Regions from separate parts of the Streptomyces sp. NPDC004561 genome, predicted to be linked through region 2. Evidence: riboswitches for the same ligand, from Rfam matches in the RefSeq annotation. Region 2 holds a riboswitch; the other holds the start of a gene.

Region 1 (3,791 bases), on a different contig from region 2:
GGGCGGATGGTGGCGGTGAGGCCGGTGCCGGCCACCGCGTCGAGGGTCTTCAGGCCGTCGCCGGTGTTGAGGACGACCGTGGTCTTCGCCGGGTCCAGCACGCCGTCCTTGACCAGCTTGCGGGTGACGCCGACGGTCACACCGCCCGCCGTCTCAGCGAAGATGCCCTCGGTGCGGGCCAGCAGCTTGATCGCGTCGACCACCTCGGCGTCCGTCACGTCCTCCACGGCACCGCCGGTGCGGCGGGCGATGTCCAGGACGTACGGCCCGTCGGCCGGGTTGCCGATCGCGAGGGACTTGGCGATGGTGTTCGGCTTCTGCGGCCGGACCACGTCGTGCCCGGCCTTGAAGGCGGTCGACACCGGCGAGCAGCCCTCGGCCTGGGCGCCGAAGATCTTGTACGGCCTGTCCTCGACCAGACCCAGCTTGATCAGCTCCTGCAGCCCCTTGTCGATCTTCGTGAGCTGCGAGCCGGAGGCGATCGGGACGACGATCTGGTCGGGCAGCCGCCAGCCGAGCTGCTCGCAGATCTCGTACGCCAGGGTCTTGGAGCCCTCGGCGTAGTAGGGCCGCAGGTTGACGTTGACGAATCCCCAGCCCTCGCCGGCGGGGTCGCCGATCAGCTCGGAGCAGAAGCGGTTCACGTCGTCGTAGTTGCCCTCGATGCCGACGAGTTCGCCGCCGTAGACCGCGGCCATGACGACCTTGCCCTGCTCCAGGTCGTGCGGGATGAACACGCAGGAGCGGAAGCCGGCGCGGGCGGCGGCGGCGCCGACGGCGCCGGCCAGGTTGCCGGTGGAGGAGCAGCTGAGCGTCGTGAAGCCGAAGGCGCGGGCGGCCTCCAGGGCCTGCGCGACGACGCGGTCCTTGAAGGAGTGCGTCGGGTTGCCGGAGTCGTCCTTCACGTACAGACCGCCGGTCACGCCCAGCTCGCGCGCCAGGTTGTCGGCCTTGACGAGCTGGGTCCAGCCGGGGTTGATGTTCGGCTTGCCGGCCACGTCCGCGGGGACGGGCAGCAGCGGCGCGTAGCGCCAGATGTTCGCGGGTCCCGCCTCGATGCGCCGACGCAGTTCCTCGGTCTCGTAGGCCGAGAAGTCGTACGCGATCTCCAACGGGCCGAAACACTCCTCGCAGGCGAACAGCGGTCCGAGGGGTACCCGGTGACCGCACTCGCGGCAGCTCAGGGCAGCGGCCGGACCGAGGTCCACAGTGGGATTGCTGGTGCTTGCAACTGTCTGCACAGCCATGGAGGCGAGGCCCTTTCTCCTCATCTTCCTCACGACGCATCTCGCCGTGAGACGGATTTGGCACCTTCCCTAGCCGGGAGCCTCGCTCGGAAAGACGAGAAACCGGCTGGAGGGTTGCCGGGGCTTCATCGGGCCGTGTCCCTCTGCCCCTCTGGATGAGCTGTATGTGGTTGTCAACGCGGGCGACCCCCGACATGCGATGGTCATCGGCGTTGTTCAAGACTGTAACCGAAGGCCAGGACAGTTGAGATAGTCGTCCGAAGCGCGAGACAACCGTGAGGAGCCGCAGACCGTGCTGGAAGAAGTCGAGCGCTGGCTGAGCACCCGCTCCTGGTCCGTGTCCGATCGCCCGCTGCACCTGGTCCTCGCCGCCAAGCAACGCACGGGTCACACGATCAGCGTCGTACTGCCCGCGCTCAACGAGGAGGAGACCGTCGGCGACATCGTCGCCGTGATCCGGCGCGACCTCGTGGAGCGGGTCCCGCTCGTAGACGAGATCGTCGTCGTCGACTCCGGTTCCACCGACCGCACCTCCGCGGTCGCCGCCGCCGCGGGCGCGCGGGTCGTCCACCGCGACGACATCCTGCCCCGCATCCCCGCCGTTCCGGGCAAGGGGGAGGTCCTGTGGCGCTCCCTCCTCGTCACCACCGGGGACATCGTCTGCTTCATCGACGCCGACCTCAGGGAGTTCTCCTCCGACTTCGTCTCCGGGATCGTCGGCCCCCTGCTGACCGACCCCGAGGTGGATCTGGTCAAGGCCATGTACGACCGCCCGCTCGCCGGATCGGCGGGGCAGGGCGGCCGGGTCACCGAGCTGATGGCCCGGCCGCTGCTGAACATGCACTGGCCGCAGCTGGCCGGCTTCGTGCAGCCGCTGGGGGGCGAGTACGCGGCCCGGCGCTCGCTGCTGGAGCAGCTGCCCTTCCCGGTCGGCTACGGGGTGGAGCTGGGCATGCTGGTCGACGCGCTGCACCTGGCCGGCCTGGACGCGCTGGCCCAGGTGGACGTGGGGGTGCGCAAGCACCGGCACCAGGACGGGCAGGCGCTGGGCCGGATGGCCGCCGCCATCTACCGCACGGCGCAGCTCCGGCTCGCCCGCGGGCACCTGATCCGCCCCTCGCTGACCCAGTTCGAGCGGGGCGAGGACGGCTTCGAACCGCGCACCTACTCGGTGGACACCGAGGAGCGGCCGCCGATGACCGAGATCGCGGAGTACGCGCACCGCCGGGTGGCGTGAAAGTGGAGGTACGGCCGTATACGGCCGCCTTCCGGGGTGGTCCGTACGTTTGAGCGTTTCCGGGCCGGGCTAGGTTGAGGACCATGGCTTCCACGCACGGTGCAGAGGTGCTGGTCGCGTCCAATCGCGGCCCGGTTTCGTACGAAGTGCGCCCCGACGGTGCGGGCGGCTCGCTGCACGCCAAGCGGGGTGGCGGCGGGCTGGTCTCGGGGCTGTCGGCCATCGGGCCGGACACCGACGCGGTGTGGGTGTGCGCAGCGCTGAGCGACGGCGACCGGGAGGCCGTGCGGCGCGCGGGCGGCGGGCTGCTGCCGGCCGAGGACACCGGCGGGCAGCGGGTGCGGATGCTCGACATCGACGCCTCCGTGCACGCCGACGCGTACAACGGCATCGCCAACTCGGTGCTCTGGTTCGTCCACCACATGCTGTACCAGACGCCGCTGGAACCGGTCTTCGACGCGGAGTTCCGCCGGCAGTGGGCCGCGTACGAGGCCTACAACCGGGTCTTCGCCGAGGCGCTGGCCGAGGAGGCCGCGGACGGCGCCGCCGTGCTGATCCAGGACTACCACCTGGCCCTCGCCCCGCGCATGCTCCGCCAGCTCCGCCCCGACCTGCGCATCGGCCACTTCTCGCACACCCCCTGGGCCCCGCCGGACTACTTCCGGCTGCTGCCGGACGACATCGCGGCCGAGCTGCTGACCGGCATCCTGGGCGCGGACCGGGCCGCCTTCCTCACCCGGCGCTGGGCGGACGCGTTCACGGACTGCTGTCACGCGGTGCTGGGGCCGGGGATCCCCTCGGGCACCCGGATCGGGGTGCACGGGCTGGGCGCGGACGCGGACTTCCTGCGGAAGCGGGCCCACGAAGCGGACGTGGACGAGCGGATGGCCGTGCTGCGGCGGGAGATCGGCGAGGGGCGCCGGACGATCGTGCGCGTCGACCGCACCGAGCTGTCCAAGAACATCGTGCGCGGGCTGCTGGCGTACCGGCAGCTGCTCGACGACCACCCCGAGTGGCGCGAGCGCGTGGTGCACCTCGCGTTCGCGTATCCGTCGCGGCAGGACCTGGCCGTGTACCGCGACTACACGGCCGGGGTGCGCCGGGTGGCCGAGGAGATCAACACCCGGTACGGGACGGCCCGCTGGACCCCGGTGGTCCTGCATGTGAAGGACGACTTCGCGCGGTCGCTGGCCGCGTACCGGCTCGCCGACGTGGCACTCGTCAACCCCATCCGGGACGGCATGAACCTGGTCGCCAAGGAGGTCCCGGTCGTCTCCGACGAGGGGTGCGCGCTGGTGCTGTCGCGG
Region 2 (3,791 bases):
GGGAGCGTTCCTCTACCTGTTCCCCCGCGCCCGCGTCACCAGTCTTCTGCCGTTCCTGTTCTTCCTGCCGCTGCGGTTCCCCGCGTGGGTCGTGCTGCCGTTCTGGGCGGCCCTGCAGTGGCTGGCGGCGGGGCGCTCCGCACAAGGGCCCGGGGTGGCCTATCTGGCGCACCTGGTGGGGTTCGGGCTGGGCTTCGCCTACGCCTGGGCGCGCTACAGGAGGAGGGGCCCGAAGGGCGGCCTCGAGGGGGCGGTGGTGGGAAGCCGGGCGACTAGAGTGAAAGCCGCCCCTGCTCAGGCCCCCGAGGGAGAGAACCAGCCGTGATCACCGCGATCGTTCTGATCAAGACCAGCGTGGACCGGATTCCCGAGATCGCGGAGCAGATCGCTTCGCTGGAGTCGATCAGCGAGGTCTTCTCCGTCACCGGTACCTACGACCTGATCGCGATGGTCAGGGTGTCGCAGCACGAGGACCTCGCCGAGGTGATCCCGGGGCGGATCAGCAAGATCCCGGGGGTCGAGGCCACCGACACGCACGTCGCGTTCCGCACCTACTCCCAGCACGACCTGGAGGCGGCCTTCGCGATCGGCCTGGACTCCTGACCGTCTGAAGGCCGCCTCACCGGGGGCTCACCCGCTCACACCGCCGGGACGCAGCGCCCGTCCTCCGTGCGGTACGTCCACTGCGCGCCCTCGGCCACCAGTTCCTTCACGGCGTCCACGAAGCGCCGCACGTGCTCGTCCGGCGTGCCCGCGCCGAAGCTCACGCGGATGGCGTTGAGGGACTTCTCGCCGGGCGCCGCCTCGGGGGCGCCGCACTCGCCCTGGGTCCGGGGGTCGGTGCCCAGGAGGGTGCGGACGAGGGGGTGGGCGCAGAAGAGGCCGTCGCGGACGCCGATGCCGTACTCGGCGGAGAGGGCGGCGGCGAAGTGGGAGCTGTTCCAGCCCTCGACGACGAAGGAGATGACCCCGACGCGCGGGGCGTCGTCGCCGAAGAGGGAGAGGATCCGGACCTCGGGCACCTCGGCCAGTCCCTCGCGGACCGTGCGGATCAGGTGCCGCTCACGGGCGACGAGGGTGTCCCAGCCTGCCTCGGTGAGCGCCTTGCAGGCGGAGGCGATGGAGTGGGCGCCGATGACGTTCGGGGAGCCCGCCTCGTGCCGGGCGGCGCTCTCGTGCCACTCCACGTCCACCCCGCCGTCCTGGCGCCGGGTGACCTTGCGGCTGGCGCCGCCGCCCGCGAGGTACGGCTCGGCCGCCCGCAGCCAGTCGGCTCGGCCCGCCAGGACGCCGGAGCCGAAGGGCGCGTACAGCTTGTGGCCGGAGAAGGCGACCCAGTCGACGTCCAGCTCGCGCACGTCCAGCGGGTGGTGCGGGGCCAGCTGGGCGGCGTCCAGGACGATCCGGGCGCCGTGGGCGTGCGCGGCGGCGGCCAGCTCGCGCACCGGCCACAGCTCCCCGGTGACGTTGGAGGCGCCGGTGACGCACACCAGGGCCGGGCCGTGGGGGTCGCGGTCGGCGAGGGCCCGCTCCAGCGTCGTGACGGCCTGCCGGGGGGTGCGCGGGGCGTCGAGGCAGGTGACCTTCGCGTCCTGCCAGGGCAGCAGCGAGGCGTGGTGCTCGGTCTCGAAGACGAAGACCTGGCAGCCCTCGGGCAGGGCGCGGGCCAGGAGGTTCAGGGAGTCGGTCGTCGACCGGGTGAAGACCACCTGGTCGTCCTCGCGGCAGCCGAGGAACGCGGCCACGGTCGCGCGGGCGTTCTCGAACAGGTCGGTGGAGAGCTGGGAGAGGTAGCCGGCGCCTCGGTGGACGCTGCCGTAGTACGGGGCGTAGGCCGCCACGTCGTCCCATACGCGCTGGAGGGCGGGGGCGCTGGCCGCGTAGTCGAGGGCCGCGTAGGTGACCTCGCCACCGGTGACGAGCGGGACGGCGACATCCCGGCCCAGAACGGGCAGCGGGGCACAAACGGACTGGTCGGCGGCAACGGTGGAGACAGACATGGGTGAACTCCCGTGAGGACGTACGGCACAGGGCGTACGGAAGGAAGAGAAGAAGGGTGTGCGGAGGCGGGGCTCGGCGGCCCTATCGCATTCGCTTGCTCACGGAAGGCTCCTCGACGACCCAGGACCCCTGGTCTCGCGAGGGGTCCGCGCTTGCCGCAGACCTCGCTGCCTGCGGCCTGGTCCTCACCCGGGGCACCCCGCCACGGACGGAGGGTTGCCGGACAGTCGGCCGGGGCCTCATGACTGTCACTCGTGACCTGATACGGGAACGTACGTGAAGTGATCGGCGCCCCGCAACCCGAGTCCGGATCGCGGGACGCCGGTCGCAGCACTAGGCGTTGCTGGCCGCCACCCACCGCTCCAGCGCCCGCTTGGCCGCGCCGGAGTCGATCGACTCCGCGGCCTTCGCCATGCCGGTGCGCAGCTGCTCCGCGAGCGGTGCGTCGCCCGGCGCGAGGGCGACCAGCGCCGCGGCCGCGTTCAGCAGGACGGTGTCCCGCACGGGGCCCGGTTCGCCGTCCAGCAGGCGCCGGGCGACCTCGGCGTTGTACGCGGGGTCACCGCCGCGCAGGGCCGCCACGGGGACCAGTTCGATCCCGGCGTCGCGCGGGTCGAAGGACTCCTCGGCGACCTTGCCGTCCCGGACCACCCAGACCCGGGAGGTGGAGGTGGTCGTCAGCTCGTCCAGGCCGTCGTCGCCCCGGAAGACCAGCGCGGAGTTGCCGCGCTCGGCGAGGACGCCGGCCACGATGGGCGCCATCCGCGGGTCGGCGACGCCCACCGCCTGGGCGCGCACCTTGGCCGGGTTGGTCAGCGGACCGAGCACGTTGAACGTGGTCCGGATGCCCAACTGGCCGCGCGCGGGGGCGACATGACGCAGCGACGGGTGGAACTTCACCGCGAAGCAGATGGTGATGCCGGCCTCTTCGGCGACCTCGGCGACCCGCTTCGGGGTCAGGTTCAGGTTGATCCCGAGCTTCTCCAGGACGTCGGAGGAGCCGGAGGCGGAGGAGGCGGCGCGGTTGCCGTGCTTGACGACCCTGACACCGGTGCCCGCGACCACGATCGAGGACATCGTGGAGATGTTCACCGTCCTGGCGCCGTCGCCGCCGGTGCCCACGATGTCGACGGCCGGGCCCGGCACCTCGATCACGTTCGCGTGCTCGTACATCGTGCGGACGAGGCCGGAGATCTCCTCGACCGTCTCGCCCTTGGCCCGCAGCGCCACCATGAACCCGGCGATCTGCGCGTCCGTCGCCTCGCCGCGCATGATCAGGTCCATCGCCCAGGCGGTGTCGTCGGCGGACAGGTCGCGTCCGTCCAGCAGGCCGTTCAGCAGAGCGGGCCAGGAGCGGCCCGCCGCGGTGTCGCCTCCAGCGGGGGTCACAGCGCTCATAAGCCGCTCCTGGTTCGATGTCCCGGACCACGGGACGCGAGTCTCAACAGCTCCCACCCTATCGAGCCCGGGGGACGGCGAAGGGCCCCGTCCGTAACCCGGACGGGGCCCTTCAGCGTGGCGTGGCGACGCGGGGATCAGTGGTGGCCGTGGCCGCTCGTGATCTCCTTGTACTCGTCGACGGTCGGCTTCGTGATCTGGTTGTCCTCGCCGTAGTAGGCGCTGGACACCCTCGCCCGCAGCCGCTCGCCGGCCTTCACCTTGCGCTCGACACCGTTCTCGTCGACCGTCGGGCCGATCGCGGCCGGCTCGTACTGCTCGTGCGCGGTGAGCGTGTGCAGCTGCTCCTGGCTGAGCGGCTCGTGCACCTCGATGAACTCACCGTGCGGCAG

Evidence for each region. Region 2 has a riboswitch for S-adenosylmethionine ahead of ACWEN3_RS21805 (aminotransferase class V-fold PLP-dependent enzyme). Riboswitches for the same ligand answer to the same signal wherever they lie in the genome.
Region 1: another riboswitch for S-adenosylmethionine. It lies ahead of thrC (threonine synthase); the one in region 2 lies ahead of ACWEN3_RS21805 (aminotransferase class V-fold PLP-dependent enzyme).

Annotation. Positions count from the first base shown of each region.
Region 1 covers NZ_JBSGDB010000084.1:17,250-21,040, forward strand. Annotated here, with positions in the region: gene thrC (threonine synthase) at 1-1,247, opposite strand, end outside; SAM riboswitch class I at 1,265-1,409, opposite strand; gene ACWEN3_RS14220 (glucosyl-3-phosphoglycerate synthase) at 1,540-2,484, shown strand; gene ACWEN3_RS14225 (alpha,alpha-trehalose-phosphate synthase (UDP-forming)) at 2,568-3,791, shown strand, end outside.
Region 2 covers NZ_JBSGDB010000163.1:7,811-11,601, forward strand. Annotated here, with positions in the region: gene ACWEN3_RS21795 (rhomboid family intramembrane serine protease) at 1-325, shown strand, start outside; gene ACWEN3_RS21800 (Lrp/AsnC family transcriptional regulator) at 322-603, shown strand; gene ACWEN3_RS21805 (aminotransferase class V-fold PLP-dependent enzyme) at 639-2,000, opposite strand; SAM riboswitch class IV at 2,145-2,261, opposite strand; gene trpD (anthranilate phosphoribosyltransferase) at 2,335-3,399, opposite strand; gene qcrB (cytochrome bc1 complex cytochrome b subunit) at 3,537-3,791, opposite strand, start outside.